DNA from 2 places in the Alkalibacillus flavidus genome. Region 2 is predicted to be linked to the other one. Evidence: riboswitches for the same ligand, from Rfam matches in the RefSeq annotation. Region 2 holds a riboswitch; the other holds the start of a gene.
The links. Region 2 has a riboswitch for lysine ahead of ABID56_RS08765 (Na+/H+ antiporter NhaC family protein). Riboswitches for the same ligand answer to the same signal wherever they lie in the genome.
Positions count from the first base shown of each region.

Region 1: another riboswitch for lysine. It lies ahead of dapA (4-hydroxy-tetrahydrodipicolinate synthase); the one in region 2 lies ahead of ABID56_RS08765 (Na+/H+ antiporter NhaC family protein).

Region 1 covers NZ_JBEPMX010000005.1:51,339-66,552, reverse strand. The annotation lists gene ABID56_RS06205 (DEAD/DEAH box helicase) at 1-270, opposite strand, end outside; gene ABID56_RS06200 (GGDEF domain-containing protein) at 485-1,948, shown strand; gene ABID56_RS06195 (hypothetical protein) at 1,935-2,360, opposite strand; gene dapA (4-hydroxy-tetrahydrodipicolinate synthase) at 2,441-3,331, opposite strand; lysine riboswitch at 3,445-3,622, opposite strand; gene ABID56_RS06185 (Cof-type HAD-IIB family hydrolase) at 3,799-4,572, shown strand; gene ABID56_RS06180 (trans-sulfuration enzyme family protein) at 4,612-5,760, opposite strand; gene ABID56_RS06175 (GMP reductase) at 5,833-6,807, opposite strand; gene ABID56_RS06170 (histidine phosphatase family protein) at 6,986-7,528, opposite strand; gene ABID56_RS06165 (SRPBCC family protein) at 7,640-8,104, shown strand; gene ABID56_RS06160 (secondary thiamine-phosphate synthase enzyme YjbQ) at 8,127-8,525, opposite strand; tRNA gene ABID56_RS06155 (tRNA-Ala) at 8,752-8,824, shown strand; gene ABID56_RS06150 (CAP domain-containing protein) at 9,050-9,730, shown strand; gene ABID56_RS06145 (hypothetical protein) at 9,925-10,572, shown strand; gene ABID56_RS06140 (CocE/NonD family hydrolase) at 10,633-12,315, opposite strand; gene ABID56_RS06135 (glycine betaine ABC transporter substrate-binding protein) at 12,395-13,279, opposite strand; gene ABID56_RS06130 (ABC transporter permease) at 13,310-14,143, opposite strand; gene ABID56_RS06125 (quaternary amine ABC transporter ATP-binding protein) at 14,140-15,214, opposite strand, start outside.
Region 2 covers NZ_JBEPMX010000008.1:65,746-80,959, forward strand. The annotation lists gene ABID56_RS08760 (sodium-dependent transporter) at 1-766, opposite strand, end outside; gene ABID56_RS08765 (Na+/H+ antiporter NhaC family protein) at 1,066-2,598, opposite strand; lysine riboswitch at 2,741-2,909, opposite strand; gene yunB (sporulation protein YunB) at 2,962-3,750, opposite strand; gene ABID56_RS08775 (YunC family protein) at 3,809-4,120, opposite strand; gene ABID56_RS08780 (bifunctional metallophosphatase/5'-nucleotidase) at 4,183-5,559, opposite strand; gene ABID56_RS08785 (sulfite exporter TauE/SafE family protein) at 5,648-6,478, opposite strand; gene ABID56_RS08790 (aromatic acid exporter family protein) at 6,643-7,659, shown strand; gene sufB (Fe-S cluster assembly protein SufB) at 7,703-9,100, opposite strand; gene sufU (Fe-S cluster assembly sulfur transfer protein SufU) at 9,145-9,594, opposite strand; gene ABID56_RS08805 (cysteine desulfurase) at 9,584-10,807, opposite strand; gene sufD (Fe-S cluster assembly protein SufD) at 10,807-12,114, opposite strand; gene sufC (Fe-S cluster assembly ATPase SufC) at 12,134-12,919, opposite strand; gene ABID56_RS08820 (YuzK family famiily protein) at 13,941-14,081, opposite strand; gene ABID56_RS08825 (MetQ/NlpA family ABC transporter substrate-binding protein) at 14,317-15,177, opposite strand.

The sequences.
Region 1 (15,214 bases), on a different contig from region 2:
ATCGTCTTGTGCAATTAAAATGAGCGTTGCTACGATATGTTTGCATTCCGAATGATCCGCAAATGCTGGGCAATTACAGCCGCAACGCCATACACGATTGTCGATTTGAATGCGTACGTGATATATGTCTGAACCAGCTACATTGGCGTGATATATTGAGTTAGTAAAGTCATATTCAAGGTCGATCACGTTTCCGTTGATATAATAGCCTAACCCGCGAGAATAGGTTTTTGGCTTAAATGTGTCTTTTATTTGAGGGGTCGTAATCATTGTCGTTCATCCTTTAACCGTTTAAATTCGCATATCTATTTATTTTATCATATTTAGGTCCGTTTTTGTGGATTGTTCCAAACGGGCATGTGTTAATTTTCAAAATCATTTGTGAACATTTGTCAGAGTGCGTAGACGAATGATATGAAAGTTGTTATAGTAAAATAGAACCATTTCCTTAGGATTAAATATGTGATGAATGGCAGGGATGATGATGCAGCTACAGAATCACGGAATCGTTAAAATTGCTTCCGTCGTGTTGTTGAGTTTTATAGTTATGATGGCATTATATAATGCTCCGCAAATACGATCTATTGTGGGACCTGGTGTCTTAGCAATGGGCTCTGTCGCTGTATCGTTTTGGTTATTCCGCCAATATTGGATGTTAGATACACAGAATAAATATTTCTGGTTGCTACTAAGCTTAGGTATGATGTTGTTTAGTTTGACGAATATTTATTATTTCATTGAGAAATTCATTCTTCCTGTCGATCAATTTACGTCAGCTACTAATTGGTTGTGGGTGCTCAGTTACTTAATCTTTTTTATCGCGTTAATATATAAAATGCTGATCCTAACGAATTACAGGGCGAGTCAGCAATTAATTTTCAATATAATTATATTGATTACATTTGTAACGTCCCTTAGCCTGCATTATATTTTAATGCCAATGCTCAATTTAAGCCGACGTTCTGCAGGGGGCGCAAGTGTTGAGCTAGTGTATCCCATTCTTGACTTAATCATTGTTGTAGTGGCTGTAGTGTTAATGAATTTGACGTGGCAAACGGTGCAGGTGAAATGGTATATCGTGTTAGGCTTTTTGACGTTAATATTAACAGATTCATTGTATTTTTATTTGTCGGTGATAGAAGGCATTGAAATTGGTAGTTATCTTCATTCGTTGTGGTTGTTGGGTGTTTTATTGATTGGGCATGCGGGGACGTTCGCGAAAAATCATGATGATATTAAGTTGTCACGATACGGCCACCAGTTTTCTTTACGACAAGAAGTGTTTTCGTATGTGGTGGGTATATTACTTGTATTGTTTGTGATCAACAGTTATGGCTGGGAGTTAAATAGTTTAAGCTTGGGTTTATCGTTTATTATGATCATGATGATGATTAGAAATGTATATTTAATAAGACGCAACATGCATCTCGTGAAGCAATATCAATATTTGGCTTACCATGATGTGTTAACAGGGTTGTACAATCGTTCGAAGTTTAACGACGATTTATCGTTATATGTTACAAAAGCGACAGCACATGATGAATCCTTAGCTTTAATTATGATGGACTTAGACGATTTTAAGTCAGTGAATGATGGTTATGGACATCACGTTGGCGATGAATTGTTAAAACAAGTCGCTAACCGGCTTAAAAATAGTTTGAGTGAAGAAGCGTTTCTTTACCGATTAGGCGGTGATGAATTTGTCACGTTGATCCCTCGAGCAACACAAGTTGATGCTGATTGGATTGCCGACCGGGTTGAAGAACAATTTCAACATTCGTTCAATATATTAGGCGCAACATTGCGAATGAAACCGAGTATCGGCATGAGTTTTTATCCTAATGATGGCCATGATGGTGATGTGTTATTACAACGTGCTGACGCTGCAATGTACCAGATGAAATATGACGACAAAAAACACGTAGGAATGGTAGCTAAACAGACATAACAATCTCAGGTACATTAAACACAAATATGAATATACCAGCTAATAGAATCATGCCACCTTCACTTAGTGTCACGAAAGCACGCATTGGTGTATCGGAATGCCAATATTCAAAGTGGGCATCTCTCAAAGGTCCAGCTAAACTGATGCCGATAATAAATACTAACCATATATGTAGTAATGAGTCTTGTGCCATAGCCATGGTGGCTGGGAGGATGAAGAATAGACAGAATGCATAACCTATTCGCATCCACGTTTTGATTTTATAGTGTAAGTCATTGATTTTATATGGTTCAAACGAGAACGGTTTACGTTTGATGTTTTGAACGTTTAATGCACGGCGAACCGACCATTTGACGAATTCAGTCAACAAGACAAATGTCATTATAAATAGAATGATATAAAACATGAGCATAGACTACCTCCAGTTTATTAATTAATCATATAAATACAAAAAATGAGCCAAAGACACTAACTTTGGCTCATTTTTTGTATTTAACCGACGTCTTGACTCGTCGTGTAGTTTTGAATGAGTGGTGTTAAGGATGCACGCTCTGTATCATTTAATGGTATGAGTGGCAGGCGCACATTTCCGACTGGGATACCAATTTGATTAAGAGCTTCTTTAACTGGTGTCGGGCTTGGTGCTGAGAACATCGCATTCATAAATGGCATGACATAGCCGTGCATTTTAGCAGCATAGGCTGTGTCGCCGTTGCGATGAGCATTGAGCATGTCTTGCATTTCATTACCGATGATATGCGATGATACAGACACAACACCTGCACCGCCGACAGCAAACGTCGGTAACGTCTGGCTATCTTCACCTGTGTACAGTGTGAAGGCATCATCTGTTTGATTAATAATTGTTGTGACTTGATCTAGATCGCCGCTTGCTTCTTTGATAGATACGATATTGTCGACTTGTGATAAGCGAATGATCGTATCTGCGCTCATTCCAACAGCGCTACGTCCAGGAATATTATAAAGCATGACTGGAAGTTCGACGCTATTTGCGATCGTACTAAAATGCTGATACATGCCTTCCTGTGACGGTTTGTTGTAATAAGGTGTAACAAGCATGATGGCGTCGACACCGATTGCTTCTGCTTCTTGTGACAGTTGGATCGATGCGCGGGTGTTGTTTGATCCTGTGTTCGCAATCACTGGCACCCGCCCGTTGACTTCTTCTGTGACAAAGCGGAATAGTTGTAATTTTTCTTCATGTGTTAACGTCGGGGATTCGCCTGTTGTTCCAGCAACCACTAACCCATCTGTTCTGTTGTTTAATAAGTAGTTAATCAGCGTTCGTGTTGCTTCAAAATCAACATTGCCTTGTTGATCGAATGGCGTTACCATCGCTGTAATCACTTGACCGAAATTCATCTAATCACACACCTTTTAAATTATTTATTGTGTCCTTCTAGGTGTGGAGGACCAAAAAAGCAACAACGAAGCGACGGGGCTCGTTGTTGCTTTAGAACGTCAATTTGTTCTAAGTCAGAGATAGCCCTCCATATAGTCGCCTATATGACAGCTCTGTATTTATTTAACACAGAACCAGCTTTACGGTTGTGAGAACCATAAAGCTTCGGCAAATCCCCCTTTCCTTATGCGTCGCAAGAGCTCACTCTCCTCAACATAAGTACTCATGGTGTTTGCGCCTCTATCCTTACTTTAAAAGTTTAAAATAAGAACTGTTTTAATTGTAACTTTACTGTACCAAAATTACGCACGAATAACAAGTTATTTGCTAGGAATGACTAACTTTTTTGCACCGGCCACCTGTGGTTTGCTTTCCTATGTTAAAATTTGATTGGAAACGTCATGATTACGAAAATGGAGGAGACAACATGGAACAACATATTATCTTTTTTGATTTAGATGGAACATTACTTAATTCATCAAAACAAGTACCTGAATCAGCGGTCAAAGCTGTGCAAACATTAAAAGATAACGGTCATATCGTCGCGATTGCAACAGGGCGCGCGCCGTTTATGTATGAACATATTCGAAAACAATTAGGTATTGAGACGTATGTTAGTTTTAACGGGCAATATGCCGTCTCAAATGGTGAAGCGGTGTATCGTCATGCGTTAAATCCGGATAGTCTACATCATTTGGTTGAGCATGCCGTTGGAAATGATCATCCTGTTGTGTATTTAGATCATGAAAATATGAAAGCGAATGTTCAATCAAGTGTGTTTGTGTCTGAGAGTATGGCGACCCTTAAGCTTGGGCAAACAGCTGATTATGATCCAGCCTACAAAGACCGTGACATTTATCAAGCGTTATTGTTTTGTGAAGATGGTGAGGAAAAAGAATACGTTGAACGCTATCCGGATTTTGATTTTATGCGTTGGCATGCTTATTCAGTTGATGTCATTCCGTCAGGTGGTTCGAAAGCTGAAGGGATTGGCTATGTGTTAGAAGACGTTGGCTTGCCGCGTGATCGAGTTGTTGTGTTTGGCGATTCGATTAATGATTTAGAAATGTTATCGTCATTCGACCAAAGTGTGGCGATGGGAAATGGTCATGATCGTGCAAAAGAAGCGGCCAATTATGTCACAGCAGAAGCTGATCATGATGGAATTAAACAGGGGTTAGAGCGATTAGGGTTAATATAAAATAAAGCGAAGGCTGATTTAATAGCCTTCGCTTTATTTTTATACTGTTTTAGCCGCAGTGATGGCTTGGTTGAGTTGGTCGACGATATCATCGCCTTCTTCGATGCCAATTGAAATTCGGACGACGTAATCATTGATGCCAAGCTTATTTCGCTCCTCATCTGTAAGGGCGCGGTGCGACGTTTTGCTAGGGTATGAGACTGTCGTTTCAACCCCCGCTAATGTCGGTGCGATTTTTATCCAGCCAAGTGACTTAAAAAATGTCGTAACATCAAGGTTGTGCGCCAATTCGATCGTGACAATGGCGCCGTTACCATGATGTGAAACGAATTCAGGGTAGTAAACGTGTTTAACGCCGTTGTTTTCGCTTAAATGCGTTGCGACTTGTTTCGCATTGGCGGATTGTTCGCGCATCCGTAAAGCGAGCGTTTTAACCCCTCGGACTGTCAACCATGCTTCATAAGGGCTTAAGTTCATGCCGAGTCCGACAACTTTCTGATTCGCTTTAGCAATTAAGTCTGGATCACCAACGATAACGCCCGATGTGACGTCACTATGACCGCCTAAATATTTGGTAGCACTATGAGCTACAAGGTCCACACCAAGTGTGTAAGGTTGTAATAAGTACGGTGTTGCAAATGTGTTGTCGACCATTGTTTTAATTTGATGATCACGAGCGATTTGGACTAAGCTTTCGATCGCCTCAACGCGTAAAAAAGGGTTTGTTATGGATTCAGTGTACAACAGTTTGGTGTTTGGTTGGATCGCGTCAGTAATGGCATCGTTCGAGCTGAAATCGACTAACGTATAATCGATGCCTAAACTAGCGAGTTGTTTTGTAATAAGTTGTTGTGTTCCACCATATAAGTCTTCAGCTGCCACAATATGATCGCCAGCTTGAGCGACGGCAAGAATGCCTGCCATAATTGCAGAAATCCCGGATGACGACGCGACGCCGGCTGGTGCTTGTTCTAGCTCTGCAATCGTTTGGCCTAATTCGGCAGTGTTCGGATTGTTTTCGCGTGTATATAAATACGGAACCTCACCGGCATAGTATTGTTCAATATGATCGAGGTCGCGGAATGTAAAAGCGGACGTCTGATAAATGGGTGTCGTTTTAGACGTCGTTGCTTCGGTTTGGTCAATTTTTTGATGGACGATTTGTGTATGGATCGATTGTTTGGACAATGAAGTCACTCCTTCTCGGTTAACACTATGTCTTATTAGTATAACCGATACGACTTCGATGTTGTCAAAGCATTAGTCACCGTTTCGAATCGTATTTTTAACAAGGCAGTAATCTACTGTTTTTAATGATTCAAGGTCAGTGCCACCTGCATAAGAAATCGCTGATTGCAGATCTTCAGTCATGCTTGTGAGCGTGTCTTGTAATGCCCCTTTGTAAGGAACGTGAAGCTTTTTGCCTTCGACATTTTTTCGTTCGCCTTTTTGAAATTCAGAAGCCGAGCCGAAGTATGTTTTGTAAGGTTCTCCGTCAACGGTGATGAGTTCGCCTGGCGATTCGTCATGGCCTGCGAACAGGGAACCGACCATGACCATAGAGGCGCCGAACCGAATCGATTTCGCGATATCGCCATGTGTGCGTATGCCGCCATCTGCGACGATGGGTTTTGTTGCGACTTGTGCGCACCATTCGATCGCACTTAGTTGCCAGCCGCCAGTACCGAAGCCGGTTTTGAGTTTCGTAATACATGCTTTGCCCGGTCCGATCCCAACTTTGGTCGCATCTGCGCCTGCTTGTTCTAGTTCAGTCACACCTTGAGGGGTTCCGACGTTACCAGCGATGACAAAGGATGTCGGAAGCGCTTGTTTGATTGTTCGGATCATATCAATCACAGCGTCTGAATGGCCGTGCGCGATGTCGATCGTGATATAATCGGGTGTTAGTGATGCTTCTTTTAAGTCATGGATTAACGTGATGTCATCTTGTTTAACCCCGACGCTAATCGATGAGATTAAGTCGCGCTCGTGCATTGTTTGGACGAACTCAAAGCGACGTTCAGGATTGAAGCGGTGCATCACGTAAAAATAGTTGTTTTCTGCTAGTGTGACAGCAAGCTCTTCGTCAATAATCGTCTGCATATTGGCTGGGACCACTGGAAGGCGAAACCAATGTGGGCCAAACTGAATCGACGGGTCACATTCTTTACGGCTTTCGACGACACATTTATTCGGAATGAGTTGCACATCTTCATAATCAAATTGTAAAGTCATACTAATCTCTCCTAAAAAACGAATGTTTTCGAATGATTTAATAAATTTGTTCGTTCCACATAAAACTGTAACGAATTTTGATGAAAAGCGCAAGAGTTAAAAATGAACTTTTTTATACATTTGTTCAAAAATGTTCGTCTTTTACGTGAAAATGACCTCTACCTGAGGTGGGTAGAGGTCATTGTGGTTGCCAAATCCGTTCGATTGTCGAATTGTTTTGTTCATCAATTGTTAATAAGTGGACGTCTGGATTCGTTAGTCGTGTGAATGCGGCGCCGTAACCGAAGTGATGAAACAATATTGGGATGATGCCGCCGTGTGAGACAATGGCCGTATGTTGGCTCGGATGTTCGATGATATCGTTTATGGCGTTTATCGCACGATCGCGTTTGTCAGTCGGTGATGAAGATTCGATCGCATTTAACGAAATGTTCGGAAACAAATCGCCCAAATGGGTGAGCCATGCAGGATATTGTTCGGATTTGATCAAACCTTCGCCGATACGCCTTTCAACCTCAATCTGCTTACCATACTGTTTGGCGTACGGTTCAACCGTTCCTACCGCTCGGATAAATGGGCTTGCGATGAGCCGGTCAATCGGGTATTCGTTAAGAAATGCGGCGAGATTTTCGGCTTGTTGTTTTCCAACCGTCGTAAGTGGTGCCTCTGGTTCCTGGCCCATCGCTTGCGCGTGACGAATAATATAAATAGACTGTGTCATATAATCACCTCGTTAAGCTTGTATGTTCCCTTGCTAGTCAATTGATAAACGTTGTGATGTCATAACAATTATGTAACAATAAATTTATCAAAACGAGAAAGGCGGATGTTTATGCTAACATGGCATGAAGAACAAGTTATACCTGTACATATCGACCATGTATGGACGCTATTTCAACCAGATCAACTGCATCGAATTATGCCGAATGTCGTGAAACACGAATTGGTTGAAGGGAATCACGGTGAACCTGGTGCTAAATACGAACAATCGTACCAACAAGGCAAACGTGTCGAGACGTATATTGTTGAAACGCTCGAGCATGATGATCAACCAAATGAGAAGCATTGGAAGATGAAGTTTGCGATTGGTCGCGCGTTTCAGATCGAAACCGAATATACGTTAAAAAAGCAAAATGATTCGGAAACGTTATTCATTTATAAAGGTAAAAATGAAGGGACGAATTGGTTCGGCAAATTGATGATGAAAATGATGTCTCGTAAAAGTAATGATAAAGTGTTGACGAAATTCATGAACCGTGTTGAAGCAGAAGCGAAAAAAGAAGTGGAGCAAGCGTAGTCAATCAGCTACGCTTGTTGTATTACTGTATGACTTTTGCAACGAATTTCCGGCTTCTCGGTCCGTCGAATTCACAAAAATATAAGCCTTGCCAAGTCCCTAAGACGAGTTGACCTTGCTCAATAATTAACGTCTGTGCATGACCAACCGTACTCGTTTTCATATGTGATGCTGTGCTGCCTTCCATATGACGGTCTTGCGGATCATCCCACGGGTAAACGTTGCGAAAACGTCTGAGCATATCCGTTTTGACATCAGGGTCGGCGTTTTCATTCACGGTCAATCCAGCTGTGGTATGCATCGAACTAACAACGACGATGCCATCACGCACCCCGAGTTCCTTGATCCAACTTTGGACTTGATCCGTTACATCGATCATTTGATCATGATGGTCTGTTTTAACGTGAAATGTTTTAAACATCAATGGTCACTCCTTTACTTCGATACCTTTATCATAACACGGACTATAGACATCATTTCAATTTATTAAATAAGTGCTGCTAGTTTTGAAATAAGTCGTTTAAGTTATTTCAAAACATGAGCGATTTTTGAGATAAGTAGAGGGAATTATTTAAAAAATAAAGTGGGCGCACGTCTTTTAGATAGGTTAATCTATATGCTATAATATGGCTGGTATTTAAATAGAAGGGGCATTAGCTCAGTAGGGAGAGCGTCGTGCTGGCAGCGCGAAGGTCATCGGTTCGAGCCCGATATGCTCCATATTGATCACAAACTGAAAGGTCAGTTTGTGATTTTTTTGATCGATTCAGCATTTCGCCGATAATTGAGCGGAATTCGCCGATAACGCAACGAAATTCGCTGATACTAGTAGAGAAATCGCCGATAAACCAACATCAAAAAACCTGGCTACGATTGCCTATGTTAAATAAAAGTGATTTTAGCGTATAATGAAACTAATAATGAAATCATAAGGGAGCCAGAATGATGGTCAGATTACTCTTAGTTGGAGCGATTATATTTGGTATATTGTATTTTGTACCAGTCCAACAACTCGTAACGGATGAGAAAGGAGAATTTTCGTTTAATGATGTCGTTGATGATGTGACAGAACGTGTGTCGTCAATCGATTTTGAAGCGATGGCCGTGCATGTTATTGATGCGGTGGATTACATGGCTCAGTCTTTACTAAATCTAGATGACCGCGAAGCATCACCAACGTACAATCCGAGTGAATTAGAAGACGAAGGACGGACGACAGAGATAGACACGAGTGATTTTGAGGCTCAAGATTTAGAGACTGAAGTGCATCAACTTGTTAATCAACGACGTGAAGAACATGGCTTGGACCCTTTAACTTTTTCCGAAGAAGTGAGTGTTGTAGCGCGAGAAAAGTCGCGTGATATGGCGATAAACGACTATTTCGCTCATGAATCACCAACTTACGGCACGCCTTTTGAGATGATGGACCAGTTTGGCTTAACGTACCGGCAAGCAGGCGAAAATTTAGCCAAAGGTCAACGAACAGCAGAAGAAGTGATGGAAGGGTGGATGAATAGTGAAGGCCATCGAAAAAATATTTTGCACGATGGTTTCACAGAGATCGGTATCGGTTATGTAAAAGACAGTCATCAGACGTACTGGACGCAAATGTTTATAGGAAAATAACACTACATTCTCAATGTGCAAATCAATTGACGAACGTGCGTTCTCGTTGTAATATATATTTACTTCTAATACACCGTTGAACAAGGTGGTGAGAGAACTTGTTATATGTTGATAATGCCACGTAATATGATGACTGTATTATTTTCGTAGTACTCTTTGACCTTAAAGGTAATTAAATTTACGAGGTGATTTAAATGGATGGTCATGTTTATGAATTACTTTCTAAAATTAGTGACGATATGTCGGATATGAAAACAGAGATGGGTTCTGTAAAAAATGACATAGGGTCACTAAAAGAGGAAATGGGTTCTGTTAAAAGTGACATAGGATCACTAAAAGAGGAAATGGGTTCTGTTAAAAGTGACATAGGGTCACTAAAAGAGGAAATGGGTTCTGTTAAAAGTGACATAGGATCACTAAAAGAGGAAATGGGTTCTGTAAAAAATGACATAGGATCACTAAAAGAAGAAATGGGTTCTGTTAAAAGTGACATAGGATCACTGAAAGAAGAAATGAGTTCTGTCAAAAGTGATGTAGGTTCGCTGAAAACAGAAGTAGGTTCTATTAAGAGTGATATAGAGTCCGTGAAGACGGATATCCGTTCAAACACAGTGGCGATTCAGGATATGCAAGAGAGTATTGAGTTTAATAGAATGGCGATAACGAATATGAATGACGATATGAATAGACGTTTTGATGAAGTCGATGCGAAGCTAGATGGTGTAGGTGCTCAATTCGAGCAGACTAATAAATTTAGAATCGATGACATGAGTTTTTTGCAAAACAAAGTGAATGAAATTGAAAAAGACGTGTTTATGTTAAAAAACAATAACGATAAATAATAGATTAAAGTAATGCCCGAACTGCTTCACCACGCAACATGATGAATCAGTTCGGTTTTATTACTCAATAATAGGTAACAATACGTAAGATGGGGAAGTTTCACTATGGAAAATAGTTTGTTGAGCTTTAATTGTTTCTGTTGTATTTTTTAAGCTTTCCCCAGTATTTGGATTCACATCATACATTGGGAAGTTGCTTGAGGATATTTGTATGCGTATTTGGTGACCTTCTAACATTTCAATGCTTGTTGCCCACAGGTCAATCTCAAAAAGAGTCACATCGCCCGGCTTTAAATCGGGATATTGATGTTTTGCGCGGACAATGCCCTCTGTAATATTGATGGACGTACCATCGGGTAAAACGTCAGTTAACTTAACTGTAAAATCTGTGTCGTCAGCATCTGTTGACGCATATATATAAGCTTTAATAGGACCGGTTATTTCGATAGGTTTATCAAGTGGTTGAGTCGTATAGATTAACACGTCATCTCGTTGTTCGATTTCTCTTTGGTCGAGTGGTCCCGTATTAATGCCGTGAATCAATAATGATGGGCCGCCTTTTGTTGGGACGGGATGATTCGGGTCATATGTGTATGCCGAATACCCTTCAGATTCTTTCGGTTGTTCAAACGCTAATGTTTGATCAGCGTTTAAATATAATGGCTGATACTGCGTTCTAGCTAACGGCCATTCATATTCTTTCCGCCATTCATTTCGTCCCATCGTAAACAAGTGAATAGGGGCGTTATCATCGAATGCATCCGATGATTTACCTTTCAACCAATAGTCAAACCACTTCAAATGTAGAGAGGTGACGTCGTCAACGCCTGCAATATTGTCTCCAGATGCCTTTAATCCGAAATAACGCTCTCCAAAGTACGGTGTGAATACGCCGTGCCCCCATGGTCCGATAATGAGTTTTTGGTCTGAATTATTTTTGACCGTCTCTGTGTAGTTATTAATCGTCGCATTCAAAAAGCAATCATACCAACCCGCCATATGAAACCCTGGAACATGGACATGTCGTATATCAATCTTATTTTCCGTTTCATCGATCAAATCGTGATTCATATAATCTGTATATAGCTGTTGCAACTCTGGATGTTTCATAATGGGAGGCCATTCGCTGTATGGTGCGAACTGATGCCAATTTAAAATATGATCCAGATCATGAACCAATTCTTGTTCCGTCTGTTTAAACGCATCCGTTGATTGTTTGCGTTTCAAATAATCTGGCGCAATCGAATCTAATATCCAAGTTTGTAATTTCCCTAATTCCACGGCGCCTTGCCGAGTAGAAAATTCTTCGTTGATGTTATGTCCAGTGAACGCTGGAAATATTGCTTTTAAAGATGGTGGTTGCGTCATAGCGGCAAACATTTGCGTGAATCCGTAATACGATAAACCAAACATGCCAACATCCCCATTGCTATAGGGTAATGAAGCAGCCCATTCAACGCTGTCGTAACCATCATTTAATTCTTGTTGAAATGGCTTAAACTCACCTTCCGATGAAAAACGACCTCGTACATCTTGAATGATGATGACATAGCCTGCTAAGGCCATACGAATAGGGTCAATATAACGATGTGAAAAGTTTGGTAAGTTTTTGTTATAAGGTAACCGCGTTAAAAGAATGGGGTAGTACCCTGTTTGATTTGGTCGATAAACATTGGCGTATAAGGTTGTGCCATCACGTAATTCGCACGGCACATCACGTTCAATGATCACTTGCTCGGACATACTATCACTCCTCAATCTATGTATAGTAAAAGGTCTGCCTTCATATTTAAAAGGCAGACCAATATATAATAAGGGGGGGTTAGTTACCTAACATTTCATCGACTTTATCTTGGTTATTGTCGATCCATTCTTGTGCTACTTCTTCCTCGTCTTGGCCATCTTCAATCTTAACAATCATTTCTTCTACATCTTCAATGGCAATGCTCCAGTTAGAAAGGAAATCATAAACGTCTTCTTTATCTTCAGATACTTGGTTGTTTGTGACAACATGAATTGTTGATGATTCGAAAAATTCGCCTGACTCGTCTTCAACAACTTTTAAGTCAAATTCATTAAACATCGTGTGTGGTCTCCAGCCATAGAAAATAACGGGTTCTTCGTTACTGATTTTACGCTGGGCTTGTGCAATCATACCGCCTTCAGATGAATTGACTTGTTCGAAGTCAAGGTTATTCGCTTCAATAAAGTTATCAATTTCTTCTGTTGCACTTGCGCCTTCTTCAATACCATAGATTTCGTTACCAAACATGTCTTCATTACCTTCAAGATCAGCAGTTGTTTCAATACCGTCAACATACGTTGGAACGACTAGACCTGATGATGCATCTTCATAACTGATAGATGTACTTTCGATCGAATCTTCATATTCATCAAAGTAGTTTTGGTGTACAGGCATCCAAGAATCCATAAATACATCGATATCACCGCGTGACAGACCCATGAAAATAGAACTCACATCTGCTTGTGTTTCTTCAACTGTGTAACCCATGTCTTCAATGATTAATTTTGCGATTTTTGTAGGAGGGACTGTACTTGTCCAAGGTGTCACACCCATTGTTACTGTACCTTTTTCTTCTGAAGAACCATCTTCGCTATTTCCTTCTCCGTTGTTATCGTCAGAACCGCCACATGCAGCAAGAGCGATTAAAGCAAAAGCTGTTAATGTCATAAGTAGTTTTTTCATGAAAATTCTCTCCTTAATAGTTTTTAAGTTTTATTTAGTATTTTGACCGATACCTTGAGTGATTCGGTCTAAAATAATCGCTAAGACAACAATTCCTAAACCACCGACTAGACCAAGACCGATATTAACGCGTGAAATCGACGTTAATACAGTCGCTCCAAGTCCTGGCGCACCAATCATCGAAGCGATAACGGCCATCGATAGTGATAGCATAATTGTTTGGTTAACGCCGGCCATAATACTTGGGACAGCAAGTGGTAATTGAACTTTAAATAAAAGCTGTTTCGATGTAGAACCGAATGCTTTAGATGCTTCAATTACTTCTTTCGGCACGTGACGAATTCCTAAGTTTGTCATACGTACCGCTGGTGGTGCTGCGAAAATAAATGTCGCGATGACAGCTGACACGCCACCTAAGCCGAATAGTAAGACCGCGGGAATTAAGTAAACGAAACTTGGCAATGTCTGCATGAAATCCAATGTCGGTCTTACAATGGCTTGAACTTTATTGTTCATAGCACTAAAAATACCGACTGGAATTCCAATCACTAGTGAAACAAAGGTGGAAACAATCACAATTGAAAGTGTATTCATCGATTCTTCCCAAATGTCGACAGAACCGAGATAAAGCATCCCGATCAAGGTGAAGAAGGCTAGGCCTTTTCCACCTAAACGCCAAGCAATAAGGACAAGAATTAACGTAAACAGCTCAGCAGGGATGAATAACAGTGTATTAGTTACGAAATCAACGAAACTATTTAATACCACACTGATTGATTCAAAGGCACTACTGAATGTAGGTAAGAACCATTCATTCACAAAGGTATTCGTCCATTGTTCTAATGGAAAGTAGAAATAATTCATGCTTCAGTCACCTCCTCGTCATGCTCTTTACCTAGAACGAGTCCAGAAAGAATCGAGACACGTGAAATAATGCCTAGTAATTTGTTATCTTCACTGAGGACAACAATAGGGTATTTCGTGTCAACGGCAATTCCAATTAAATCATTCAATGCCGTATCTGGCGTAGTAGTATGAACATCTCGCTTTAATACGTCTTCCATAGGTATGTCTTCTTTGTAAGAGCGGATTGCATCATCGATCGTTAATAAACCTTGGAATCGCTCGTCGCGGTCGACAACGAAAATACTCGATGCACCGAACTCTTCCATTTTACGGACGGCTGTACGCGGCCCGTTTTTATATGTTGTTAGAACTTCTGGACGTCTCATGACCTGTGATGCATCTAATACTTTAGAACGGTCGACGTCTTTAACGAAGTTACTGACGTAATCGTTTGCTGGATTCTCTAAAATTTCTTCAGAAGAACCGATTTGTACGATTTGGCCGTCTTTCATAATGGCAATTCGATCTCCTAGTTTAAGTGCCTCGTCTAAATCATGTGTAATAAATAACACGGTTTTGCCGAGTCTTTTTTGCAAGCGCAGCAGTTCGTCTTGCATGTCTTTACGTATCAGTGGATCAAGTGCACTGAAGGCTTCGTCCATTAGTAATATATCGGTGTCATTAGCAAGGGCGCGGGCGAGACCAACACGCTGTTGCATGCCACCGCTTAATTCGCTAGGATAACTGTTTTCGTAACCATTAAGACCAACGTCAGCGATCGATTGTTTAGCTTTTTCAATTTGTTCTTCTTTTTCTACGCCTTGAATTTCCAAACCATACGCCACATTTCCGATTACAGTGCGGTGTGGGAAGAGGCCAAAGTTTTGGAACACCATTCCTAATTTTTGGCGTCGTGCTTCGATAAGCTCATCTTTGTTCATGTTTGTAATTTCTTCATCATCGATATAAACGTGACCAGACGTTGGTTCGATCAGACGATTAACGAGTCTGATTAATGTCGACTTACCACTACCTGATAAGCCCATAATGACGAAAATCTCACCTTCTTCTACATCGAAGGAAGCGCGG
Region 2 (15,214 bases):
CAACTACTGTTCCTGCCGCTGATGGTAAACGGGATTCTTTCGGTAAATATGATGCGTACGTGATCATAGCACCCATACCAAGTGATAATGTGAAGAATGCCTGACCAACAGCTGCACCCCATACGTTAATGTCACCTAATGCATTGAAATCAGGTGTGAACATGAAGCTTAGTGCTTCACCAGCACCATCCATTGTTAAACCGAAAACAGCTAATACAATAATAAGAACGGCTAGCATCGGCATAAAGGTACGGTTCGCAATTTCGATACCTTTCTTGATACCGAAGAAAACGACACCGATAACAACAGCCATGAATAAGAAATGCCAAACAACTGGACCAACTGGACTAGCAATAAACTCTCCAAAGAATCCTTCAAAGCCACCAGATTCGACATTGCCTGCCGCACCGGTAATATAACTAAATAAATAATAAAAGACCCAACCGGCAATAACACCGTAGAACGACAGGATTAATGTCCCTGACAAGACACCTAGAAAACCACCAATTTTACCAAACGATTTTGATTTGATGTTTTCAAATGAATGAATCGCATCTGATTGACCGCGTCGACCTACTGTAAATTCAGCTAATAAGACGGGTAGACCAATTAGGGCGATACAAATAAAATAAGCAATTAAAAATGCAAACCCCCCGTTTTCCCCTAGCATATAAGGGAAGCGCCAAATGTTACCTAGGCCTACCGCTGAACCAACAGCCGCAAAAATAAAACCAAACCTAGTCGCAAACTGCTCTCTTCCTTGCATAATCATATTCCCCTTTCTGTTTTTTGTTTGCCGTACAAAAACTTGTACGGGTGCTCACTTAAATATATTGATTATTTTGTTTTATTATAATTTTATGACAATTATTTTGCAAGTCTTTTCAGAAAACTTTCTTTAGACTTAGCAAAAAAGTCACAAAATTCAATCAACAGGTGAGCGCCAACGCTTATAATCATACCAAAACTCCAAATGTTTTGACAACAATCTACGCGAAAAACTTTTTTATGACAAAAAAACAGAACACCTCTTCTGCAAGAGATGTTCTGTCATAAGGGTTATGATCATCTTTTTAGTATCAATACAAGCCCTAAGAGTGCCCCGAGTGTGACGATTAAACTAAGTACTGCTGATGTCGTAATGGCAAGGGTTATATAACCTAACAATGCTGTTACAGCGGCGATTAACGCATATGGGATTTGGGTCACAATGTGATCGATGTGGTTCGACCCCGCACCCGTCGACGATAACACCGACGTATCTGAAATAGGTGAACAGTGGTCACCGAATACCGAACCAGCTAATACAGCTGACAGTGCCGGAATGACCATCGTTGGATCGAGTTCTACAGCCATCTCGCCAGCAATCGGTAGCATAAGGGCGAATGTGCCCCAAGATGTTCCGGTCGCAAAAGCTGTTACGCCTGCTACAAGGAAAATCATAAGTGGTAAATAAGCTGGGCTAAGATTTGCCTCTTCAACGAGACCAACTAAATATTGGTCTGTACCAATCGCACCAATAATAGACACAATCATCCAAGCTAAAATCAAGATATAAATGGCTGGTAGCATCGCTTTAATACCTTGCCAAGTCACAACGAATATATTCGATTTGTCACCTGGTTGAACGGCATATAACAAGACCGAAAGTAATACAGCTAATGTTCCGCCAGTCACTAGGGCTAGGTTAACATCTGTATTCGCAAAAATAGATACGAGAGTCACCCCGTCTTCACTTGCTTGTACACCCGTTATAACCATCACTGTCATTGTCGTTATAAGTAGTGCTAATAAGGGCAACAGCAAATGATAAACGCGTCCGTTTTGATTTTCAGCAACTTCCCCTTTTATATCACCTGGAACGTCTGGGTTAGCAGGGTCAATTAAGTCACCAGTCGTTTCTGCTCGTTCTTCATGCTTTTTCATTGCCCCAATATCGAGCTTGAAGTAAATCGCTAAGAAAACAAGTGCAATCGCCGCAATCGCATAAAAGTTATAAGGAATCATTTGGATAAACGCACCTAATGCAGAGTAATCCGATAATTCATGCGTCGCAATCACTGTCGAGATAATCCCAATAATATAAGCACCCCAACTCGATATCGGCGTTAAAACGGTGACTGGTGCCGACGTTGAGTCAATTAAATAAGCTAACTTTGCGCGTGACACGTTTTGACGGTCCGTAATCGGGCGGGAGACTTGACCGATTGTTAAACTGTTAAAATAATCATCAATAAAAATAGCAACACCGAGTAACCCTGTCGTGTACTGAGCACCTTTTCGTGACTTAACGCGGTTAACGGCCCAACCACCGAAAGCTTTAGCGCCTCCTGTAGCGGTTAAAAAGGCGATTAAAATACCTAACAGTAATAAGAAGACGACGAGCTGGATACTCCATATATCCCACGCCCCTTCAGCATAAAATGATCCTTGAAATGACATCCAAATTCGTTCAAGTGTCGCTAGTAAGTCATAATTTTCTACCATTAAAGCGCCAATAATGATTCCTGTCCCTAATGATAATAAGACTCGACGCGTCAATAACACGAGTAAAATCATAACTAGTGGTGGTAATAACGACCAAAAAGTTCCTTCCATGTTTGTTTCCTCCTTCAATTTTTTCGAGAAGTCCGTCCGTCGAATGCTTTATCACCATAATGCCCTCATGTGATAAAGCCATACATAATAAAAAAAGTAATGATAGAGAAATCTACCATTACTTGTATCAGTCGGTTATTTCTCGATCAGTAGCTCCCCGTTTTACGTACGAGAGTGTATTTTTTGTTCAAAAATACACCAACACTTAAAGGCTGACCCCCTAAGTACTTCGGCATTTAACCCTTTCACATATGATCCTCGTTGTCATCCTCCCATATGTTACTGATGCTAAATGCACCTCTACCTCATCGATTGATAAGGTTATATAAAATTGTCATACAAAAAGTAATATACCATGCTCTTTTACTGTTGTAAATCCCTGAACGGTATCGAAATATTCGGTGAATTACCGCCACCATCATTGTAAAATTCCGGTACTTCACCTTGGATAACGCCTATCGAAACAGGAACGTGCGTTTCAACTGTTGTCGTTTTTGTCGCAAATGGAATCACGACTTGCACATTGGCTTGAATAAAAATATCCAATTCGATCATTGCATTGTTTATACCGTATTCCGTCAGACGTCTTTCTACATCCGATTGCACATCCCCAATAATACGAAAATGGACCGGAACTTGTGGCCCTAAATTGGCTAACAGCGCATTGTTCGTTGCTTGGCCGATGGGAATTCGCACAATCGCTCGGTGGTCTTCCACTTGATCTTCTTCCAAGACGACATCATCTTCTACATCAAAATCCAATGATTCTTCAGGTGTTAATTCACCACGTTCGATCCGTTTTAAAAAATTTTGTACCCGAAATGTCGTATTCCGTAACACGCGATTAATGACGACACTATTCCAATTTACGGTGACAATATTGCCTTCATCATCTGTTTCAATATCGATCAAATCCTCAGCTTGTAAGTCGTCTACAATTCGACGGCTTACCGCTTCATTAATTGCTTCTCGTGCGAATTGACTCGTTTTCGTTTCAGCCATTTCAATGAGTGTAGGTTCAATACCACGATTAATTAACCAAATCGATAAGAGGGTTGCTATCGTAAACACGACAACGGTCATCATGAATATTTGTCCAAACGTCTTAGGTTTACGACGTCGTGTCCATCTAAGATGCTTGATTTGGCGCACAGCAAATCCCCCCTCACCACCAGTCTATGCACAGATGATAGGGGGCATGTGTCGCCAATCATGAAGACGATAGTGATAATAGGGCATGACGACCAATCATTCCTTCATACCAACCGTATTGCTCTTTCGCATATGTCGTCACCTTTTGCAGTGGGGCGTGAATGAGCGCGTCTCGATTACGAACCCCGACTGCACGTGCGGCTACAATTTGCCGGTCACTCAACTGGTCGCTTAACAGATCCACATCTAAGGCGCCGCACATAATATAACCAATATCGTTTGAAATGATTAACAAATTCGTTTTCGGTAACTCAACATGTGTATAAGTAAATGGTTGGTCATCAATCCAAATCGTTTCTACATGGATCAATGCCATCGACCTCCTTTGGTATTACGTTATGTAAAGTAAAAAAAGAAGTGTCTGTCCAACACTTAAGTATTAGACAAACACTTCGTTAAAACATCACGCAAAAATTCTGGCATGAAATATTGCTTCTGCTCGACATGAGAAATCGATGGAATAAGCCATGGGAATGAAAACGTATCAGCCGTTGCCAATGTATATGACTCATCACTGTCCACTAACTTATCACCAATGTATACCGATTCAATGACTTGATGATCATGACTATACTTTAATGTTAAGTTGGCATATACCATCTTACCTAAGATTTCACCACGAAAACCGAGACCTTTCAATTCATTATATTGAAAACGTTCTGACTCAAACAAACGCACCGTTTCAATCAATTCTCGACCCGTCATCGTCATTTTGCAAGGATTCATCGGATGCGGGCAACTTTCGTGAATCTGTTTTTTCGTAACAGATCCTTGTTCAAAACCGGTTAACAACAATCCTGAATTTAAAGCAGCCACGTCAGCAGTCGTCCACTGGCGTAATTCTTCCACAAATTCACGCATTAATGTCGTTTCTTCAAACCATTCAATCGGATATGCGTTGTTAAGATAAGTCACTGATTCATTCAAATGCTCGTCAGCGGTATCTTTCCACTCATCCAATGCTTGATATGTCTTATCATCCCTCTCATCTGAAACAGGGATGGCGTTACCTGCCATCGACTCGATTTCACCTTTGTCGTGATCATACTGAATATGGATATAACCGTAATGAAAACCTTGTTTACCGACAGCATTAATAATCGATCCGTGTTCAATTCGACCTTGTTCGATTAAATGGTGGGTATGCCCTCCAATAATGACATCAACAGGGTACTGCTCCGCCATTTGTTCATCTTCATATAACCCCAGGTGAGATAAAACAATAACAATATCACACATTTCCCGTAATAACGGAATGTACTCATCTAAAATAGCTTTCGGATCTTCTACTTGCCACCCTAACAGTTCATAAAACTTTTTAAATGGTGCCGTAACACCTAATACACCAATCGTCGTACCATAATCTGTCGTTAAAATATGATAAGGCTTTAACCAGTTAGGACTTGGTGATTCAATAGGCGCCACATTCGCACATGTTATTTGAAAATCTGCTTCATCATATAAATGATACAGTTCATCACCCGGTAATGTAATGCCTTCATTATTACCTAGCGTAACAACATCATAACCAGCCTTATTGAGTAAATCGACATTCGCCTGGCCTAACGTTGCCTCCGTTATAGGATGAACTCGGTCTAGATGATCCCCGTTATCAAGCAACAGTGTATAATCACCTTTTGCTTGATGGATTGCTTGTTGATGCTTAATGCCAGCTATCACATGAGGCCAATTATCGAAATAACTATGTAAATCACTTGTGAAATATAAATGTAGTTGTTCTTGCATCATACAGATACGTCTCCTTTAAGATCCTTTTTTCCTTTCAAACGTATCGCAATGTTAGCTTAACACGGTCTTATCATGACGAATCTAATCTTTATATCGACTGAATAATTAATCTTATGCCGATTATAAACATAATAATGCGTAAAATCCATTCGATCACTTGGCTATTTAACTTCTGATTCACAACAGCACCTAAATAACCCCCTAGCCACGCACCTGGAATGCTCATAAACGTGTATAACCACATTACATGACCAGCGCTAATATGCGCAACAGACGACGTGAAACTAGAGAAAAAAATCATAAACATCGACGTTGGAGCTGCAATATGTGCTGGAAAGCCAAATAATAATATCATAGCTGGTACCATAAGCGAGCCACCACCAACACCGAATAAACCGGACATCATGCCGACGAAAAAGGCGATAGTAATACCTAGTATCGCATGGTACGAATAAGTCGTTGACAATCCTGCTAAGTCAAACGTACGCGTCACGTGAAAACGACCTGATTTAATGGTGTGATCGATAGGTTCGTTAATCGCTTTCTTTTTAACGAAAAACATCGCTGTCACGAGTAACATTAATAGCCCAAAATACAACTGAAACGTATCAATTGCGACAAACTGATTAAGATACACGCCTGTTAAAGCACCAGGAATACTGCCTGATAAAAATAACGAACCACTGAATACATCAACTCGTTTACGTTTTAAAAAAGTTAATGTCGAGGATAAACCGGTAAAAATCATAACGATTAAGGACATCGCCACGACATTTTGCGGTGTAACCCATGAAAACCCCTTGAAAAAGTCAGCGAAAAACAACAAGACAGGCACAAAAATAACGCCGCCTCCTAAGCCAGCGATACTGCCTACAAATGAGCTCAACAGCCCAATAATAAACATGATAGCTAACACCATTCTGTTTCATCCAATCTACCTAAATTAATGGTCACTCTCCCTATCATAGCATATTTTATACGGTAATGAGGTATGTTACACTAATACATTTGTGACAATCAACCTTGCAATTCCTATAAAAAATTGAAAGAATAAGTTATAGAGACCTTTTAGGAGTGGACGAAATGAAACGAATTGCTGGAAGTCGTGTTATTAAAACTGGACTAGCTATCTTTATTACAGCCTTTATTTGTGACCAACTCGGTTGGCCTCCCGTTTTCGCTGTTATTACGGCGATTGTGACGATTGAGCCAACTGTCTCACAATCGATCAAAAAAGGACTTGTCCGTTTTCCAGCCTCAGCGATTGGATCATTTTATGCAGTATTATTCATTACGTTATTCGGACACGCCCCTATCACTTATGCGTTAGCAGCTGTTTTAACGATTATGACGACTTATCGTTTGAAATTATATTCAGGACTTCTCGTGGCGACGTTAACGTCTGTTGCGATGATTGATGTTATTCACGCGAATGTCATTTTATCGTTCTTCATTCGTCTCGGCACAACGACAATTGGATTAGTCGTCTCAACATTAATTAATTTATTCATCTTGCCACCTGATTACTCGCAAGATATTAAATTAAAACTCAATAATATGGCAGAACGGACAGGAAATGCAGTGGAACAAATCTTCCATCGCTATTTAATTAATCATATGGACAAATATTACTGCCAAACAACGCTAGATGACTTAACAGAAGATGTTTTGAAGATAGAATCACTGATTGAATACCAAAAAGACGAAGCAAAATATCACCCGTTAACAGCCGATGAACGCGATGACTTACATCGTTCCGAACGGCAGCTTACACGGATTAAGCTCATGATTTATCATATGGATAATATTTTAAATACACCGCTCACACAATTACAATTGCCTGAAGCGGAACGAGACATGATTTTAGAATCCGTGGAAGAGTTAGCTCATTCTATGAAAGAAAGTACACGTTTTGACCTGGAAACACATCGACAAAAAGTAAAACAACTGATGGCATTATATTGGAAGGATAGCGATCAATTAAGCGCTCACAAAGAAGATTACACAACAACATTCCCAGCCGAAATCATTGTACTATACGAACTCGTATCGATTTTTTATTTAGCTGAAAATTATTATAGTCAAAAAGGTAAAACATAATTAAAATCCCGCCACAGCAGAGGCTGTAGCGGGATTTCTTATATTAACCGATAGATCCTTCCATCTCGAATTTAATCAAGCGGTTCATCTCAACGGCATATTCCATTGGTAGTTCTTTCGTGAATGGCTCGATGAAGCCCATGACGATCATTTCTGTTGCTTCTTCTTCAGAAATACCGCGGCTCATCAAGTAGAATAACTGCTCTTCAGATACTTTCGATACTTTCGCTTCGTGCTCAAGAGAGATGTTCTCGTTTAGCACTTCGTTGTATGGGATCGTATCTGATGTGGATTCATTGTCCATAATGAGCGTGTCACATTCGATGTTCGAACGCGCACCTTCAGCCTTCTTACCGAAGTGAACAATACCACGATACGTCACCTTACCACCTTGTTTCGAAATCGACTTCGATACGATCGTCGATGACGTATTTGGTGCTAAGTGGTGCATTTTCGCACCTGCATCTTGGTGCTGTCCTTTACCAGCAAGCGCAATCGATAACGTGTTACCACGTGCGCCTTCGCCTTTTAGAAGAACAGATGGGTATTTCATCGTTAACTTAGAACCTAAGTTACCGTCTACCCATTCCATTGTTGCGTTTGCATCAGCAGACGCGCGTTTTGTAACTAAGTTATAAACGTTGTTCGCCCAGTTTTGGATCGTTGTATAACGGCAGTACGCATCTTTCTTAACGAAGATTTCAACGATCGCACTGTGTAGTGAGTTCGTCGTATAAACTGGTGCTGTACAACCTTCGACATAGTGTACAGATGCGCCTTCGTCAACAATAATTAACGTACGCTCAAACTGACCCATGTTTTCTGAGTTAATACGGAAATAAGCTTGTAGTGGCGTTTCAACTTTCGTGTTCTTCGGTACATAGATGAATGAGCCACCTGACCACACAGCTGAGTTAAGGGCTGCGAATTTGTTGTCAGACGGTGGAATTACTTGACCGAAGTATTCACGGAATAACTCTTCGTTTTCTTTAAGCGCTGTATCCGTATCCTTGAAAATAACGCCCATTTCTTCAAGTTCTTTTTCCATGTTGTGATAAACTACTTCAGATTCATACTGAGCAGATACACCAGCTAAATACTTCTGTTCAGCTTCTGGGATACCAAGGCGATCAAACGTCTGTTTAATCTCTTCAGGTACTTCATCCCATGAGCGTTCTGTTTGGTCAGACGGTTTAACGTAATACGTGATCTCGTCAAAGTCTAACTCATTTAAGTCGCCACCCCATTGTGGCATTGGTTTTTTATGAAATTGTTCATACGCTTTCAAGCGGTACTCTAGCATCCATTCCGGTTCTTCTTTTTGGCGTGAAATTTCACGCACAACATTTTCTGTAAGGCCTCGTTCTGTACGGAAAATCGAAACGTCCTTATCATGGAAACCGTACTTGTAATCACCGACTTCAGGTGCTTTCTTAGCCATACTGTCACCCTCCTTCAAAGATTATGCAAAGACTTAATTAGCCTTTACGATTCTTCTTTTTCAACGCCTTGTTCCATTGCTTTCCAAGCCAATGTCGCGCATTTAATACGCGCTGGGAACTTCGCTACACCTTGTAAGGCTTGAATATCGCCTAATTCATCAAGGTTAAACTCATAACCTTCCATCTCTTCACCGAGCATCATGTCTGAAAACATTTCCGACATTTTCAACGCATCTTCGACTGTTTGACCGATAATCACTTGTGTCATCATCGATGCTGATGAAAGGCTGATTGAGCATCCTTCACCTTCAAATTTCGCATCTTGAACGATGCCGTCTTCTATTTTGAGTTGCAAATCGATGCGATCACCGCACGTCGGGTTGTTTAACTCGACTGATAAATGTTCACCTTCAATTTGCCCCTTGTTGCGTGGATTTTTGTAGTGATCCATAATCACTTGTCTATATAAGGTATCGAGATTGTTAAAAGACATCGCCGAAAAACTCCTTCGCTTTCTTAAGGCCTTCGACAAATACATCGACATCGTTTTTCGTGTTATATAGATAAAAACTTGCTCGTGCTGTCGCAACGACGTTCAATTCTTTCATCAGTGGCTGTGCACAATGATGGCCAGCACGAACGGCTACTCCGATTGAGTCGAGAGCTGTTGCTAAGTCATGTGGGTGTACATCATCTAAGTTGAATGTCACAAGACCCGCACGCTCTTCCGGACCATAAATCGTAATGCCGTCGATTGTATTCATCTGTTCTAATGCATATTGTACCAATTCATGCTCATGTTTTTCAATTTGTGTCATTCCAACTGATTCAAGGTAATCAATCGCCGCGCCTAGTCCGATAGCACCTGCAATAATTGGCGTGCCACCTTCAAACTTCCAAGGCAGTTCTTTCCACGTTGAATCGTATAAATTTACGAAATCAATCATTTCGCCGCCAAATTCAACAGGTTCCATATTTTCAAGCAACTCTTTTTTGCCATATAGAACACCAACACCTGTTGGACCACACATCTTATGTGCGCTGAAGGCGTAAAAATCAACGTCTAAATCTTGCACATCAACTTTCATGTGCGGCACACTTTGCGCCCCATCAACAACCATCACAGCGCCGTTTCGATGTGCAATGTCAGTTACTTCTTTAATCGGGTTAATCGTTCCAAGCACATTCGACACATGCCCCATCGCGACGATTTTAGTATTTTCGTTTACCATCGCTTCGACATCTGACAATGCAATCGTGCCATCTTCTTGTAATGGTAGGTACGTTAATGTGGCACCGGTTGCTTTTGCTGCTTGCTGCCACGGGATTAAATTACTATGGTGTTCCATTTTGGTTAACAAAATTTCATCACCTTCAGATAAGTTGGCACGGGCGTAACTGTATGCAACTGTGTTTAACGCTGTTGTCGTGCCACGCGTGAAGATGACTTCTTTTACTGAAGACGCATTAATAAATTTTTTAACTTTTTTACGCGCTCCTTCATAACCATCTGTAGCATGTGAACCTAATGTATGAACACCACGGTGCACATTGGAATTGTATTGCTTATAGTAATTCTCAACCGCTTCAATGACTTGAGCCGGCTTTTGAGACGTGGCAGCACTATCTAAATAGACAAGCGGATGGTCATTGACGTCCTGATCAAGAATCGGAAAATCACGACGAACATGATCTAACATTGTCATTAGTATACTTTCCCTTCGATTACTTCACGAAGCTGTGATTGTACCGTTTCGATAGGAATTTCACGAACGACTGGTGCTAAGAAACCATGAATGACGAGACGCTCAGCTTCTTGTTGACTAATACCACGACTCATCAAGTAGTACAGTTGAATTGGATCAACACGACCTACTGACGCTGCGTGACCTGCTGTTACGTCATCTTCATCAATTAAAAGAATTGGGTTAGCGTCACCACGTGAGCCTTCTGAAAGCATTAATACACGTGATTCTTGTTCAGCATTTGCTTTCGTCGCACCGTTTTCAACTTTTCCAATGCCGTTAAAGATCGATGCTGCGTTATCCTTCATAACACCGTGTTGTAAAATATATCCTTCTGATGCAAGACCCCAGTGGCGAATATTCGCTGTGAAATCTTGCTTTTGATTACCTCGGCCAACACTGACGGCTTTAGCATGGGATAGAGAATTATCGCCAACTAAATTCGTCACGTTTTCTGATAACGTATGACCGTCATTCATTTGCCCTAATGCCCATTCTAATGTAGCATCACGTTCAACATGGCCACGACGGTTTACATATGATGTTGTTCCTTGTGCGAAGTTATCGACCGCACCGTACGATACTTTCGCACCATCTAGTGCAAATACTTCACTTACAATATTTGCGACTGTCTCTGTCTCATCATTGTTAGACACATAGTTTTCCACGTATGTGACTTGGCTGTGTTCATCCGCAACGAGTAGCACGTGATTAAATAGTGCCGCGCGGTCATCTTCTTGCCAGAAAACGACTTGAATCGGTTCTTCAATGACAACATTTTTCGGCACATATAAGAAAATACCGCTATTCATTAAAGCTGCATGACGTGCTGTTAATTTATTTTCATCAATAGAAACGCCATCTTGCATGAAATATTTCTGCACAAGGTCGCTATGCTCGTTCATCGCTGTGAAAATATCTTCGAAAATAACGCCTTTTGCTTTCAAGTCATCTGATAATTGTGCATAAGCAACATCATTGTTACGAACAACAATTAAATTGCGATCTTCTACATTCTCGCCTAATAATACACGAATTTTCTCAGGAAGTTCATCAAAACTTTGAATGTCACTACCTGCAACATCGTGTTCAAAATCTGTGAAATTCCAGTTTTTAATACGTGTTTTTTCTGGATTTGGCATTGGTAAATCATCTGCCAAATCGATTGCTTTTTGTCTTATATCTTTAAACCAAACTGGTTCGTTTCGTTTATCTGAATAATTCGCGACATAATCCTTGTCAAAAGGTAATTGTGTATCGACTGCCATTCGTTACCCTCCTATCGTATTACGCTTCTTGGCCAACTGTTTCGTCATCGATTCCTAGTTCTTCTTTAATCCAGTCATAACCTTCAGCCTCTAGGCGTTGAGCTAGTTCTGGACCACCTGATTTAACCACACGACCTTGCATCATTACGTGTACATAGTCTGGTGTGATGTAATCAAGTAAACGTTGATAGTGTGTAATGATTAAGCAACCAAAGTCGTCACTACGCATTTCGTTGATACCTTTTGATACGACTTTTAATGCGTCGATGTCTAGACCAGAGTCAATTTCGTCTAAAATAGCGATTGCTGGTTGTAGCATCATTAATTGTAAAATTTCGTTACGTTTCTTCTCACCGCCTGAGAAACCTTCGTTCAGGTAACGTTGAGCCATGTTTTTATCGATTTCAAGTGTATCTAATTTGCTGTCCATGTCTTTAATGAACTGCATAAGTGGAATTTCATCGCCTTCTTCGCGCTGAGAATTAATCGATGAACGTAAGAAGTCAGATGTTGTAACACCACTGATTTCACTTGGATATTGCATTGCTAAGAAAAGGCCAGCTTGTGCACGTTCGTCAACTTCCATTTCAAGTACGTCTTCACCGTCAAGGTAAATTTCACCTTGTGTAATTTCGTACTTAGGATGTCCCATCACTGCACTTGCTAGTGTTGATTTACCTGTTCCGTTTGGTCCCATGACCGCGTGGAATTCGCCGCCTTTAATAGTAAGGTTAACACCTTTTAAAATTTCTTCACCTTCAATTTCAACGTGAAGATCTTTGATTTCTAAAGTTGATCCTGCCATTTGAATACCTCCAGTTCAATTTTATCGTGTCTGGTCATTCTCAATTTATTCTCATTGTTAGTTTATAACATTTATAAATAATTATCAACTTATTCTATTTGAATAACCAACAAACACGCCACTACCTATTATAATAAAAATCGTCACCTTTTTAAACGTAAAGCCTTTTTAAATGATGTGAGATTTAAATACTAAATTCAATTATAGGAATGGTGACAATTGACCAACGTCTTGTGATAATGTTTGCAGGTTGGATACGGCGTTCATTCAAGAGGAAGCTCTACATCAATATGAAAGATCTCTTTTTCTCTAACCTCAGTCACGTGAGAACTTTCCAATTTTGGTAAGGTCATGTTATGAAACATATGCATGCAGCTCCTTTTGTTTTGTTTTAGTGGTATAAAACAAGGATAATAAATAAGGAGCTTGCGTGCTTTTTTGTCTTATCAGAGCGCTCAGTTGGTGTCAGGTGAGGAGCGTCGGTGGTGACGTCTGGTCGACTAAAAGCGGTCACGTCCTGCGCCTGCGAGTACTCGGCGCAGAATTAGTCAAGGAAGCTTATGAAATCAGCTTTTGTGACCAACGTCGACATTAGACCGTCCGGGTCGTCACGGGAACAGCACGCGTCTCGAGACCCCGCAGGCCACGTATTTTGGCCGAGGGATGCACCTGCGTTTTCTAGCAATGCTTCGAAGCGGGCTTCCTCGGTGCAAGTTGCAAAGTAGCTTCCTCGATGATGTTGCCTGGCTCGATCCGTGCCCCTGCATAGAAAACACTGCGAAAAACGAACGAAGTGAAGATTGAGCAGATGTTGCACTTGTGCCCTATGGGTGCAAGCATCCACCGTAAGCGGATCACCTGACACCAACGACCACCAACCCAAACCTCATCCTTAACTGTTCCGCTATCCTAACAAATATTTTAGATCCAAAACAAAAACCCTCCTTTGAACATTGTCGCTCAAAGGAGGTGATATACACTAAAGGTCTATTCTCAATTAAATTAGGTCTGAAATCTTATATTAACGATGAATCATTCGATCAACTTCTGACAACATCATTTGTGATTGTTGGTATTCTTGTTCACGACGTCGTTCAACAGCCAAGCGGTTTTCTAATTTCTGACTATACTCCTGATAACCAATTCCATGTGACTGTTGCATCGCTTTCTCCATATCACTCGTGTAGTTCATGTCAATCTGTATAATGACTAAATCATCCTTTCATTTTGTTTACATGTATTATCATAACACGCCTTATCTTCTGTCAAAAATCGCATATAACGCCATTGAAAAACAAAAAGAAGAGTATGAACAGTTCCACTTTGCTCATACTCCTTCTCTTTATAAATCGTCATAAATGCTTTAACATATCGCCAAATGCTTTGAATTTGCTGAATTATTCGTTAACTGGTACAACCGCACCGTCGTATTCTTCTTCCATGAACGTTTGAATTTCATCTGAACGAAGAACTTCCACTAATGTTTGAAGCGTTTCAGAATCTTCATCTTCTGCACGTGCAGCAATCACGTTCGCATATGGTGATTCAGAACCCTCAACGATTAACGCATCTTCTGTCGGTTTCAAGCCGCCTTCAATCGCATAGTTTGTATTGATCGCCACTAGTGCATCTTCTTCACGCTTATAGTTTTCAACTAAAAATCCTGCTTCAATACTTGCATCGAAGTTTAAGTTTTTCGGATTCTCTACAACATCATCTACTTCTGATGCTACAGGATCAACATCTGGGTCTAATTCAACAAGACCATGTTCTTGTAATAAGGAAAGGATACGACCATGGTCAGCAACTGAACGACTCATAATCACGTCTGTACCTTCTTCGACATTCTCAATATCATCAATATTTTTTGAATAAATACCCATCGGCTCGATATGAATACCGCCAAGGTTAACGAAATCATAACCAGCTTGTTCTTTTTGATCCTCTAAGTAAGGAATGTGTTGGAAATAGTTCGCATCTAACGTACCATCTGCTAACGCTTCATTCGGTAAAATGTAATCTTGAAACGTTTCAATCGTTAAGTTAATACCTTCTTCTTCAAGGAGTGGCTTCGCTTCTTCTAACACTTCAGTGTGTGGGACTGGTGTTGCACCAACTGTTAATTCAACTGGCTCATCACTGTTTCCGTTACTACCTTCATTACTACTATTGCTGTTACCATCAGCTTCGCCTGTTCCACAACCAACTAAGACGATAGCTAGTAATACTGTTCCTAAAAAGAATAATGTTTTTTTCATGTTAAAACTCCTCTTAAATTTGTTTCTATAATTTATC